Regions from separate parts of the Thioclava sp. PTB-PU3-1 genome, predicted to be linked through region 2. Evidence: riboswitches for the same ligand, from Rfam matches in the RefSeq annotation. Region 2 holds a riboswitch; the other holds the start of a gene.

Region 1 (6,606 bases), on a different contig from region 2:
TGCTTGGCTTTGCCCTCTTTCGCCAGATCGGCAAAGATATCGCGCCCCCCTGCGATCTCGATCAGCTCCGACACCCAGCCCACCGCCGAGATCAGCGGTTCGTCCCATTCCTCAAACCAGACGCGCGGACGGTTGGGGCGCGGCTTGGCGGCGATTTCCGCCAGACGCGCCTCGTAGCCCGCAGCCAGCAGTTCCGCCCGCTCGGTGCAGCCCACCAGCGCGCCCACCGTGCAGATCATGTCGAGGATGCCCGTGACCGAGCGCTGGTTGAACGCGTGCACGGCGACGCCCTCGCGCACCAGCCCCGCGACGATATCGGCCTGAAGGTCGGAGAAGGTCAGAACGAGGTCCGGCTTCAGCGCGAGGATCTTCGGCAGATCTGCGGAGATGAAGGCCGAGACGCGCGGCTTTTCCTGACGCACCTGCTTGGGCCGCACCGCGTAGCCAGAGACGCCGACGATGCGCGCGTCCTCACCCAGAAGGTAAAGCGTCTCGACCGTCTCCTCGGTCAGGCAGACGATGCGCTCGGGTGGAAATGCCATCAGACCCCCAAGGTGAAAAGCGGTTGAAAAACGGGGCCTTCCGGCGTGATCTTGAAGTGCGCGCGGATGTGGAAGACCTCGGCCAGAAGCGTCTCGGTCAGAACCTCTCCGGGTGCACCGTCCGCGACCAGCCGCCCGCGATCCATCACCCAGAGCCGGGTGCAATGGCGCGCCGCCAGCCCAAGATCATGCAGCGAAGTGACCACCGCCCCGCCCGCCTGCGCATGGGCGGTGAAGACCTGCATCGTCGCAATCTGCGCCGCCGGATCGAGGCCTGCGATCGGCTCGTCTGCGAGGATCAGCGGGCTTTCCTGCGCGAGCGCCCGCGCGATCAGCACCCGCGCCTGCTCGCCGCCCGAGAGCTGCGTGGCGGCACGGTCTCGGTAACTGTCGAGCCCCATCCGGCGCAGCGCCTCCTCCACCGCAGCCGCTCCGCGCGTCGCCTGATCGCGGCCATGCGGCAGCCGCCCCAGCGCCACCAGATCGGCGACCGACAGCCCCCAGGCGATCTCGCGCGCCTGCGGCAGCCACGCCGCCGCCCGCGCCCGCGCCATCGGGTCGAGCGCCGAAAGTGAGCTGTCCCCGCGATGCACCAAGAGCCCTATCGCCCCGCGCAGCAGCGAGGTCTTGCCCGCGCCATTGGGCCCGATCAGACCGATCACCTCGCCCGGCCCGACCTGCGCCGAGACGCGATCGACCACCGGACATTCGCCACGCAGAACGGTAAGGTTTTCCAGCTCCAGCATCAGCCCTCGCGCCCCATTTTTCGGATCATCGACAGGAAGAACGGCGCGCCGACCAGCGCGGTCAGCACGCCCAACTTCAGGTCACGCTCGGGCGCGATCACCCGCGTCGCAATATCGGCCAGCGTCAGCATCGCCGCCCCGCCAAGCGCCGAAGCCGGAAGCAGCCGCGAGGGCCGCGCGCCCACGGATTTGCGCAACAGATGCGGCACGACGAGGCCGACGAAGCCAATCGCGCCCGCGACAGCCGTGGCCGCACCGACCATCAGCGCCGTACCGAAGACGATCTGAAGTCGTAGCCTTTTCAAGGAGATACCCATCGAAGCTGCAGCATCTTCCCCAAGGCTCAGCGCATCGAGCCCCGCGCCCGCGCGCAGCAGGATCAGCGCGCCGACGATCAGGAACGGCAGCGCCAGCGCGACATGGGTCATCGAACGATCGGCAAGCGAGCCCATCATCCAGAACACGATCTCGGCCGCGGCATAGGGCGACGGCGCAAGGTTCAGCACCAGCGCGGTCGCCGCCGCCGCCAGCGCCGAGACGGCGATGCCTGCAAGGATCAGCACCAGCGCGCGGCCCTCACGCCCCGCAAGGATCAGGATCAGTGCGACGGCCACACCCGCGCCCGCCAGCGCCGCCAGCGGCAAGGCGAGCGCGAAGAGCGCGTAGAGCCCGGTCTGGATCGCGATCACCGCGCCAAGCGCCGCCCCCGCAGAGGTGCCGATCAACCCCGGCTCGGCCAGCGGGTTACGCAGGAAGCCTTGCATCGCCGCGCCCGACAGCCCCAGTGCGGCGCCGACGCCGATCCCGAGGATCGCGCGCGGCAGGCGCAACTCGCGCATCACAAGGCCCGCCGCGCCATCGCCCGAGATCAGCGCAGAGAGGCCGTGAAGCGGAGAAATCCCCGACGGCCCGATCAACAGCGAGGCTGCGAACAGCACCGCACAGAGGACGGAGAGAAGGATGAGGATCGTGCGATAACTCATTGCGTCAACTTCTCTTTCTCGATTTCACGCCCGAGCTTTGCCAGCGTCTCCACCGCATTCAGCATCGCGGGCGCGCCACAGGTCCAGCTTGCATCGCGCAGGCCCCGCACGACCGGCAGATCGCGCAGCACCGGGTGCGCCAGCACCTCCTGCGCGCGGCTCGTGCCGGTGCCGCCTTGCGAGCCGCCGACGACGACCAGATCGGGGTGATCCATCACCAGATCTTCCAGCGGCAACCGGCCGCCCCAGTCCAGCCCCGGCCCGCTGACGACATTCTGAAACCCTGCCATTTCAAGAATTTGCCCTTCAAGGGTCCGCGGCCCGTAGCCATAGCCCGAGGGCCCGATGATCGCAGCTTTCAGGTCCGGCGCGGGCGTCTTGATCGCCGCCAGCCGCGCATCGAAATCCGCGAGCATCTTCGCCGCGCGGTCAGGATGGCCAAGCAGCTTGCCCATCGTCTCGATCCGGCCTCGGATCTCGGGCAGCGAGGTGCCGGGCGGCAGTTGCTCGACCCGGATCCCGAGCGTGCGCAACATGCGGATCGTATCCGGGTTCGACCACGTATCGGCCAGAACGAGATCGGGGTGCAGAAACGAGATTTCCTCGGCACGTCCGTAGTTTACGGGCAGTTCTTCAGCCTGTTTCCAATGCACAGACATCGACGGATCGGTCGCGAAATGGCTGACCGAGACGATCTGCGACGGATCGGCCAGCGACAGCGCCAACTGATCCGTGCAGAGGTTCATGGACACGACCCGTGCAGGCAAATCGCGCGCAGGTTCCTCCGCCCATGCGGAGGAGGTCGCCGCCAAGGCGGCGAAAAGGGCGGCGCAAACCGCCCCTTTCAGATCAGAACCGCGCACGCAGCCCCACATAGGCGGCGCGACCCGAGGTGCCGTAGCCCGGCCAGAGCTGGTAATCGGTGTCGGTCAGGTTCTCGATGCGCAGATAGGCCTCTTTGTCATTGCCCAGATCGTAGGTCATCTGCGCGTTCAGCAGGCCGTAATCGGGCTGGCTCTGACGATCGGTGACCACGCGCATATCGGCGGCGAGCGTCAGCTTGTCGGTCACCTGCGCGTCGATCCCGGCGGTCAGCGTATGGCGCCCGAAGGCCGAATTCCACGTCGAGCCTGCGGACAGCCCATCCGGGTTCTTCGAGTCCAGATAGGTATAGCCGAGGCTGTAGTTGACGTTGTTGGAGATCGGCCCCTTCAGACCCAGCTCCAGACCCTGCCGCTTGGCGGTGCCCGAGGTCTGGTAGTAGCTGTAGGTCGTGTTGCTGTAGTCGATCAGGTCGTCCACCTCGATATGGAACAGCGTCGCGGTCAGCTTATGCGCACTGAAATCACGCTCGACGCCCAGATCGTAGCTCAGCGATTTCTCCGGCTTGAGATCGGGATTGCCCGCATAGCCGTCATAGAGCTCGTAGCCCGACGGCGCGCGGAACCCGTTGCCCACCGAGGCACGCAAGAGGGTCGCGGCATCGGCCTGCCAGGTAACGCCGAGACGGCCCGTGGTGTTGCCGCCGAAATCCGAGTGATCGTCATGGCGCGCCGAGGCGGTCACGTTCACCCCGTCCATCGGCGAGAAGGCATATTCGCCGAAGACGCCCGTATCCGCGGTCAGGACATCGCCCGTGACATAGGTGCCGGTATAGGTTTCCAGCGTGCGATCCGCGCCGAAGGTCACGCGGCCCGGCCCGAGATCGGTCGAAGCTTTCCAGTCGAGTTTGCGGCGTTTGCCCTCGTAGCCATAGTCATAGACCGGATACCAGCGCGAGGTCGTGTAATAGGTCAGACCGAGCTCGTGATCGAGCGGACCTGTCGTGAATTTCGCGAAGAGACGCCCGCCCCGCTCCTTGTGGACGGTGTATTCGTTGCTGTCCGTGGGCGGCGAGCTGAAGCCGTTGTCGAACTCGCCCCGGTCGTTCTGCGCGAAGCCGTTGAAGCCGATCAGCAGATTGTCGGAGATGCGCTTCTGCGCGCGCAGGCTCACGCGATCGGCGCGGTAGCCGTCTTTCTCGGTATTGCCGTTCTTCTTGTCGGCCGCCGAGAAACCAGCGGTGTAGACTTTCGACAGCTGGATCGCGAGCTCGTCGTCACCCTTCTTCCAACCGAAGTTATAGGCCGCATTCGCGGTGTGGTAGGAGCCGAGCTCGAGCTTTACGCTCTGGGTCACGCCATCCTCGGTCGGGCGCGGCGTGTCGAGGTTGATGACACCGGCGACCGCCTGCCCGCCATAGACCGCCGATTGCGAGCCGCGCATGATCTCGACCCGGTCGTAGTTGAACGTGTTGAACCGGCCCAGATCGGGCAGCACCTGCGGCGCGGACGGATCGGAGACGTCGATCCCGTCCACCATAACCTTCACGTAGTTCTGCGACACGCCGCGGATGGTGAAGCCGGTCTGCGCGCCCATCGGCCCGCGCGACAGGATGCCGACGCCCGGCGATTGCGCGATCAGATTGGCAAGGCGGGTCTGGCCCGAACGCTCCAACTCGTTGCGCGACAGCACGGTGACCGCCTGCGCGGTCTTGTCCGACGATTGCGGCTCGAGCGCACCGTGGTAGATCACGATCTCATCGAGTTGGTAAGGTTGGCTGTCTTGCGCAAGCGCAGGGGCTGCCAGCGCGGTGGTGAGCATCAGGCCCATGGTCAAACGGGTGCGGATCATATCCAATTCCCTCGTATCGCGACTCTGCGGTCGCGTGAACTTCGTATCGTAAGTCTTTGGAAATTTGGAATTTCCGCCGACGGTGAGAATGTCACCACTGACGGAAGACCGCCTCCGCTGCGCGCCCCGCACAGGCAGAAAGGATGAGCGCCTCGGCAGGTCTCCTGGCTCGCGGGTCTTGGTTTCGGCTGGCCTTCCCGGGTCTCCCCAGTGGCTCAGTCAGCCGTCACTCGCCGCTCACAGTTGCGGGGGCAGCCCCGGAATGAATGCACGCATCGCACCGGGTTCCCTTTTCATCCGCCAAGGCGGAACCGAAGTGCCCCTGCTGTGCCGCGCGCGCCGCAGTCTGTCAAGAAAATTTCAACTCTCGACGGCGGCTCTGCTGCGCCTGTTGAAGCGGATCGAGGACAGGAGCGCCAGCCCGATCAGCCCCGCCCCGATCAGCCCGGTAATCACCTCGGGCACTTCCACCAGCGTCTGCGCGAACATGACGACGGAAAGGATCAGGATCGACCAGAAGGCGCCGTTCTCGAGATAGCGGAATTCGCTCAGCGTGTTGCGCTCCACCAGCATCAGGGTCATCGAGCGCACATACATCGCGCCGATCCCCAGACCGATCGCGATCAGGAACAGGTTCTGGGTCAGCGCGAAGGCCCCGATCACCCCGTCGAAGCTGAAGGACGCGTCGAGCACTTCGAGATAGAGGAACGCGCCGAGGCCCGCCTTGGCCGTCTCGGCGGCGATATTCGTCCGGTCGAGCACGTGGCTCAGCACTTCGACCCCGAGGAAGGTCGCAAGCCCACAGATGGAGGCGAACATGAACTCGTCCTCACGCCCTTCGGGCAGGATCCAGGTAAAGGCCAGAATGACGAGCAGCACGAGCCCGATCTCGAGGCCGCGGATCGAGGCGAGCGCGCGCAGACGGCGCTCCAACGCTCGGATCCAGTCAACCTCTTTGCCCTCGTCGATGAAATAGGTGAGCGCGACCATCATCAGGAAAGCGCCGCCGAAGCCCGCGATCGACAGATGCGCGTCCTCGATGATCTCGGCATATTCCGCCGGATGTTTCGCGGCCAGTTGCACCGCTTCCCACGGTCCGATCCCGGCGGCGATCACGACGATCAGCAGCGGGAACAGGATACGCATCCCGAAGACCGCGATCAGAATACCCCAGGTCAGGAAGCGACGCTGCCATTTCGGCGTCATCTGGTGCAGCTTGTTGGCGTTGACGATGGCGTTGTCGAAGCTCAGCGAGATTTCCAGCACGGCGAGCACCGCCGTTATCATCAGGAAAGAGACCGCGCCGCCAAGCCCGCCGGTCTGGGCAAATCCCAGCGCGAACGACCCGACCAGCCCCGCGATAGTGACGGCGATGGCCCAGGAGAAATAACGGTACATGGTGGTCATGCTGGCTCCGGCTGCATGGAGCCTCACTTAGGCTCCGCCCCCTCTCTTCGCAAGGGAGCGCGCCGTCAGAGTTGATCGCTGTGACCCGGTGGGCGCGCCTCGGATCAGACCCGCTACAGCCCCGCCTCGTCGAGCCAGCCCATGATCCGGGCCTTGTTCACGCCGAGGTCGGATCTGCCGTAGACGAGATGGCCGCGGATTTGCAGCGTGTTGCCCTCGACCCAAAGCGTGGTGACGTCGGGAAAGCCGAAGAAG
Region 2 (6,606 bases):
CTGACACCCTGCGGGATGCCACGACTTCTGGAGACGATCGACAATCTGCAGACGACCAGCGCACGCTTCCTTTTTGCTGCCTGGCGTCGCGACTGGGAAGCCCGCTCGGACCATGACCACCGGATCATCATCACCGCCCTCCACAAGGGGCAAACAGACCTGGCCTGCGCAACCTTGGCACGCCATGTCGGCTGGATCGGCAAACGCAAGTCATCGATAAAAAATGCCGACTCACACGAGACTTACGTGATTTCTGGATAATTATCTATAACTTCAATTGATAGCCCCGGATGTGCCTGCATAGTCATAGATAGAAATTCCAACTATCGACTGAGGACAGGTTCAATGACGGTTTTCGACACTTCCCAGAAACTCACTCACACTCTCTGGCGCGGCCTTGGCCTCGCGCTTTGCGGCGCTGCCCTGATCACACTCGGCGCGAAGCTTCAGGTGCCTTTCTGGCCCGTGCCGATGACTTTGCACACGCTTGCGGTCTTCTTCATCGCAGCGAGCGTCGGCCCCAGAATGGCGGCTGCAGCAATGGCCACCTATCTCATGATGGGCGCTATGGGAGCGCCGGTCTTCTCGGGCACACCCGAGCGCGGCATCGGGCTGGCCTACATGATGGGACCGACCGGGGGCTACCTGCTGGGCTTTCTGCTCGCGGCGCCCCTGATCAGCATGCTCGCACATGGTCGCGGCTGGCTCGGCAAGGCGCTGGCGATGCTCGCCGGGCTGATCGTGGTCTATGCCGCGGGCCTCGCCTGGCTCGCCAATTTCGTGCCCGCGTCGAAACTTCTCGCAACCGGCGTCGCACCTTTCGTTCCCGGGGATCTGGTCAAGATCGCAATCGCCAGCGGTCTCGCGACGGGCCTCACCCGCCTGAAGGAGCGCGCGTAATCATGGCGGGAGGCATCAGAAACGACTGGAGCATGGCGCAGGCGAAAGCGATCCACGACCTGCCCTTCCCCGAGCTTCTTCACCGGGCGCAAACGGTTCACCGCACCCATTTCGACCCGAGCGCGCTCGAGACGGCGAGCTTGCTGTCGATCAAGACCGGCGGCTGCCCGGAAGATTGCGGATACTGCTCGCAATCCGCGCATTACGAGACCGGCGTGAAAGCCACCAAGCTGATGAAGACAGACGAGGTTCTGAGCGCGGCACGACGCGCGAAGGCCTCAGGCGCGCAACGGTTCTGCATGGGCGCGGCGTGGCGCAGCCCGAAGGATCGCGACATGGATGCGCTGTGCGATATGGTGCGCGGCGTCTCCGAGCTGGGGCTGGAGACCTGCATGACGCTGGGCATGCTCTCGCCGCAGCAGGTCGAGAAGCTGAAGGCGGCGGGGCTGGATTTCTACAACCACAACATCGACACGTCGCCGGACTATTACCGGGAGATCGCGACGACCCGCACCATGGAGGATCGGCTCAATACGGTCGAAAACGTGCGCAAAGGCGGCATTCGGGTCTGTTGCGGCGGGATCCTGGGCATGGGCGAGGCCGAGGAGGATCGGATCGCCATGCTGGTGACGCTCGCCACCCTGCCCGCGCACCCGGACAGCGTGCCGATCAACCTCTGGAACGAGATCGACGGCGTGCCGGTGCAAAAGAATGCCGAGCCGGTCGACCCTTTCGCGCTGGTTCGGATCGTCGCGCTTGCACGGATTCTGATGCCCGCGTCGGTGGTGCGGCTCTCGGCAGGCCGCACCGGGATGAGCGACGCGTGGCAGGCGCTGTGCTTCCTCGCGGGCGCGAACTCGATTTTCGTGGGAGATCAGCTTCTGACCACGGATAACCCCGCAGCCTGGAAAGATCAGGATCTGTTGGCGCGGCTGGGCATGCATGTGGCCCCCGCGAAGCCGCGTGTCGAGCCGGCACCCGTGGCTTGAGCGCGCGACCGTCTCGGGCAACTTGCCCGAGACGGTTAACGGACGCGTCCCGCGGGCTCACGCTCAGATCAGCGCTAACCTTCCGCCTCCGCGACGTGACCTTTGACCTTCAGGAAACTGTCCGGCGTCACCGAGATCGAGTCGATCCCGAACTCCACCAACCTGCGGGCGAATTCCGGGTAGTTCGACGGCGCCTGACCGCAGAGCCCGACCTTCGCGCCGACACCATGCGCTCTTTCGATGACGCTCCGGATCATCCACTGAACCGCGGCATGCCGTTCGTCGAAGAGCGGCGCGAGCCGGTCGCTGTCGCGGTCGATGCCCAAGGTCAGCTGCGTCAGATCGTTCGACCCGATGGAGAAACCGTCGAAGCGCTTGGCGAACTCCTCGGCGAGGATGACGTTCGAGGGCACTTCGCACATCACGTAGATCTGCAGCCCGTTGGCGCCGCGCACCAGCCCTTCCTCGGCCATCACCGCCAAGACGCGGTCGGCCTCTTCGGGCGTGCGGCAGAACGGCACCATCACCAGCACATTGTCGAACCCGGCCTCTTCGCGCAGTCGCCGGATCGCCCGGCATTCGAGCCGGAACCCCTCGACATAGGCGGGATCGTAATAGCGCGAGGCGCCGCGCCAGCCGATCATTGGGTTGGATTCCACCGGCTCGAATTGCCGCCCGCCGAGGAGATCGGCATATTCGTTCGTCTTGAAATCGCTCAGCCGCAGGATCATCGGGTTCGGATAGGCCACGGCGGCGATCCGGGAGAGCCCCAGCGCCAATTGATCGACGAAATACTCGGCCTTGTCCTCGTATCCCCTTGTGAGCGTTTCGATTTCCTCCCGCACCTCCGCCTCCCGGATGTCGGAGAAATGCAGCAGCGCCATCGGATGGACCCGGATCGTGTTCGAGATCACGAATTCCATCCGCGCCAGACCGACACCGTCGATCGGCAACCGCCACCAGCGCGCCGCGATGGCCGGGTTGGCGAGATTGAGCATGACCTTGGTCTTGGTTTCCGGCACCGCGTCGAGGTTCAGATCTTCGACCGTGAACTCGGCAAATCCGTCATAGACCCGGCCCTCGTCGCCTTCTGCGCAGCAGACAGTCACCTCTTGCTCGTCATGCAGCACATGGGTCGCATCGCCACAGCCGACGATGGCGGGCACGCCCAATTCGCGGCTGACGATGGCGGCGTGGCTGGTTCTGCCCCCGTGATCGGTAATGATGGCCGAGGCCCGTTTCATCACGGGCACCCAGTCGGGGTCCGTTGTCGAGGTGACGAGGACCGAGCCGTCCACGAAATCGTCGATATCCTTGACGTCTTCGATCAGGCAGACCCGCCCGGTCGCGACCTGCTCGCCCACCGACAGCCCGCTGACGACGACCGGACCGTGCGCGCCGATGGTGTAGCGCCGCAAGGACCCCGCAGAGACCCGCGACTGCACCGTTTCAGGGCGCGCCTGAACGATGAACAGCTTACCGGTGACGCCATCCTTGGCCCATTCCATATCCATCGGCTGGCCGTAATGCGCTTCGATGGTGGCCGCTTGTTGCGCGAGGTCGAGAACCTCGTCATCCGACAGGACGAACTTCCCGCGCTCGGCTTTCGATGTCGGCACGTTGCGCACCGGGTTCGGGGCGTCCGGCCCGGCATAGATCATCTTGATCTCTTTCGCCCCGAGCTTCTTCTCGATGATCGGCTTGATCCCAGCCCTCCCGAGGAACGGCTTGTAGACCTGAAACTCGTCCGGCGTCACCGCGCCCTGCACGACATTTTCGCCCAAGCCCCAGGCCGCGCTGATCAGCACGACCTTGTCGAAGCCGGTTTCCGTGTCGATCGAGAACATCACCCCCGACCCACCGATATCGGAGCGCACCATCTGCTGGACGCCCACGGAAAGCGCGACATCGAGGTGATTGAACCCTCTGAGCTTGCGATAGGTGATCGCCCGGTCGGTGAAGAGCGAGGCATAGCACTTGCGACACGCGGTCAGAAGCTCTTCTTCGCCCGCCACGTTGAGATAGGTCTCCTGCTGACCGGCAAAGCTGGCATCGGGGAGGTCTTCGGCCGTGGCGCTCGAGCGCACGGCGACGGAGACCTCAGGCACCCCTGCCCGCTTCGACAGATCGCGGTAAGCCTCCCGGATCGCGGCTTCGGTCGAGGCTGGCCAATCTCCGGCCACGATCGTGTCGCGAATGCTCTGACCCGCAACGTGAAGGCTGATCTTGTCGGCATCGTAATCGGCGAGATAGCTCGCGATGGCCTCGGTCAGATTGTTTTCCTCGAGAAACATCCGATAGGCGTCGGAGGTGGTGGCGAAGCCCGGCGGGACCTGAATTCCCTTGGCGCCAAGTTCCTGCACCATCTCGCCAAGCGAAGAGTTCTTGCCGCCCACAAGCGCGACATCCTCGCGGCGTAAGCTATCGAAAGGAATGACTTCTTTCTTCGTGGCCATGAGCTCGCCTCCCCTGTTTGCACCTGCCGGCACTTTATCGCAGAGGCGCATTTTGACCTTGATCTTTGTCAACGCGGGCCCGCTTGTCCCACATCCCCCAATCTGTTCTGGACAGCACCGAATTTTCCTGCGATCAAATCCGGGATGGTGTCCGGCCCCAAAGGGTCGGCTGAAAAGGGAACACGGTGCGGGCGATGCCCAACTCCGTGACTGCCCCCGCAACTGTAAGCGGCGAGCGCCACCGGAAACGCCACTGACCTGCAAAGGTTGGGAAGGTCCGGTGAAGCTACGACCCGCGAGTCAGGAGACCTGCCATCTCGGATGCGCGCCTAGCGCATCTCGGTCACCTTAAACCCGGGCGGGGTGCCCTGGGACGGAGAGACGAGAGATGGACCAGATCGGACCTCGCATATCGCCGTGCCGCGACCACTCCCGCCCTTTTGCGCGGAGGGCGCGATGCTTTTGGAACGAACGCTTTCACTGCTACAACTCGATATAGGACCGATCTCGCCGCTGCGTGCGCGTGAGCTGGGCACGCTCGGCTACATGGAATGGCTCGGCGGGCTACCGGGCGACATGCCCTATGCGAAGGCGGCGATCATCGCCCATACGCAGGCCTATCCGTTCGGCGCAACCTCGCCTGCCGTCGCGGTGTTCTGCGAGTTGCTGCTGGACTCGCTGAGCCCGCAGCCTTTCGCCCTGCCGATCGAGCTGCCGCCCCCGCTCCGGCGCGGCGGCGCTCGCGCCCGACGCGGCCTCTGACCCGTTTTCGTCTTGCGGTCGCATGCTGCGGCCCGGCCGAGGACCATTGCAGCAGGAAACGGCACTCCGTTTCCTGTGAGGCTCGGCTTTTCCAAACGATGGTCATGGATGAACTGAGAGGATCTCTCCATGAATGATAACAATCTGACCCGTCTGCTCGACGCGCGCCCGGTAATCTGCGCCGAGGGCTTCCTGTTCGAACTGGAACGGCGCGGCTATCTGACCGCCGGGGAATTCGTGCCCGAGGTGGCGCTCGAATACCCGCAGGCGCTGCGCAATCTACATGTCGATTTCCAGCGCGCCGGCAGCGATATCGTCGAGGCCTTCACCTATAACGGCCACCGCGAGAAGATGCGCGTGATCGGCAAGGAAGACCTTCTGGAGCCGCTCAACCGCGCGGCGCTGAAGATCGCGCGCGAGGTCGCCAATGCGAAGACCGGCAACCTGATGGCGGGCAATATCTCGAACACGAATATCTGGGACCCGACCGATCCGGCACGGCAGGCCGAGGTGCGCGCGATGTTCGACGAGATGATCGGCTGGGCGGTCGAGGAAGGCGCTGACATTATCATCGGCGAGACCTTCTACTACGCGGGCGAGGCGCTGTGCGCGCTGGAGGCGGCGAAGGCGTCGGGGCTGCCGGTGGTACTAACGCTGGCGCCGATGGCGGGCAACGAGATGATGGACGGAGTCGGCATCGTCGAGACCTGCCAGCAGCTCGAACAGGTGGGCGCCGATGTCGTCGGGCTGAACTGCTTCCGCGGGCCGCAGACAATGATGCCGTGGCTGCGCAAGGTGCGCGCGGCGGTAAGCTGCCATGTCGGCGCCCTGCCCGTGCCCTACCGGACCACGAAGGCGGAGCCGACCTTCTTCAACCTCTCCGATCACAACGGCTGCACCTGCCCCTCGCCGCATGGCCGGACCTTCCCGACCGCGCTCGATCCGCTGGCCTGCAACCGCTACGAGATCGGCGCCTTCGCGCGTGAGGCGCAGGCGATCGGGGTGAATTACCTCGGCGTGTGCTGCGGGGCGAGCCCGATGCATATCCGCGAAATGGCCGAAGCCGTGGGCCGCGAGACCGAGGCCAGCCGCTTCTCGGAGCGGATGGAAAACCACTTCATGTATGGCCAGAGCGCCCGCCTTCCGGCGCATATCCGTGCGCTTGGCGACGGGGCCTGAGGCTTAACGCTGCCCTGTCGCGCGCGCATTTCGCGCGGCAGGGAAATCTATATATTGACAGCCGCCACCGCATTAACCCAATATGATGTTGCTTTGGTTCCTGCGAGTCACTCCGCAGGCGAAGAGGGAAGCCGGTGAAATTCCGGCGCTGCCCCCGCAACTGTAAGCGGCGAGCCTCAAGTCCGAATGTCACTGGTGCGATGCGCCGGGAAGACGGACCAAGAGGCGCTCGAGCCGCGAGCCAGGAGACCTGCCAGAGCAGATAGACGACGACCGCGGCGGAGGGCCCGGGCGCGTGGCAGTGCGCTGTTCCGCCCTGC

The links. Region 2 has a riboswitch for cobalamin ahead of ACZ7GB_RS00330 (hypothetical protein). Riboswitches for the same ligand answer to the same signal wherever they lie in the genome.
Region 1: another riboswitch for cobalamin. It lies ahead of ACZ7GB_RS17880 (TonB-dependent receptor plug domain-containing protein); the one in region 2 lies ahead of ACZ7GB_RS00330 (hypothetical protein).

The regions. Positions count from the first base shown of each region.
Region 1 is NZ_JBVNVL010000008.1:87,423-94,028, reverse strand. It holds gene ACZ7GB_RS17900 (cobalamin-binding protein) at 1-542, opposite strand, end outside; gene ACZ7GB_RS17895 (ABC transporter ATP-binding protein) at 542-1,288, opposite strand; gene ACZ7GB_RS17890 (FecCD family ABC transporter permease) at 1,288-2,271, opposite strand; gene ACZ7GB_RS17885 (ABC transporter substrate-binding protein) at 2,268-3,017, opposite strand; gene ACZ7GB_RS17880 (TonB-dependent receptor plug domain-containing protein) at 3,121-4,944, opposite strand; cobalamin riboswitch at 5,082-5,275, opposite strand; gene ACZ7GB_RS17875 (DUF475 domain-containing protein) at 5,305-6,351, opposite strand; gene ACZ7GB_RS17870 (DUF1499 domain-containing protein) at 6,465-6,606, opposite strand, start outside.
Region 2 is NZ_JBVNVL010000001.1:61,035-67,640, forward strand. It holds gene ACZ7GB_RS00310 (GntR family transcriptional regulator) at 1-261, shown strand, start outside; gene ACZ7GB_RS00315 (biotin transporter BioY) at 346-900, shown strand; gene bioB (biotin synthase BioB) at 903-1,889, shown strand; gene ppsA (phosphoenolpyruvate synthase) at 1,964-4,345, opposite strand; cobalamin riboswitch at 4,474-4,676, shown strand; gene ACZ7GB_RS00330 (hypothetical protein) at 4,802-5,107, shown strand; gene ACZ7GB_RS00335 (homocysteine S-methyltransferase family protein) at 5,237-6,286, shown strand; cobalamin riboswitch at 6,364-6,558, shown strand.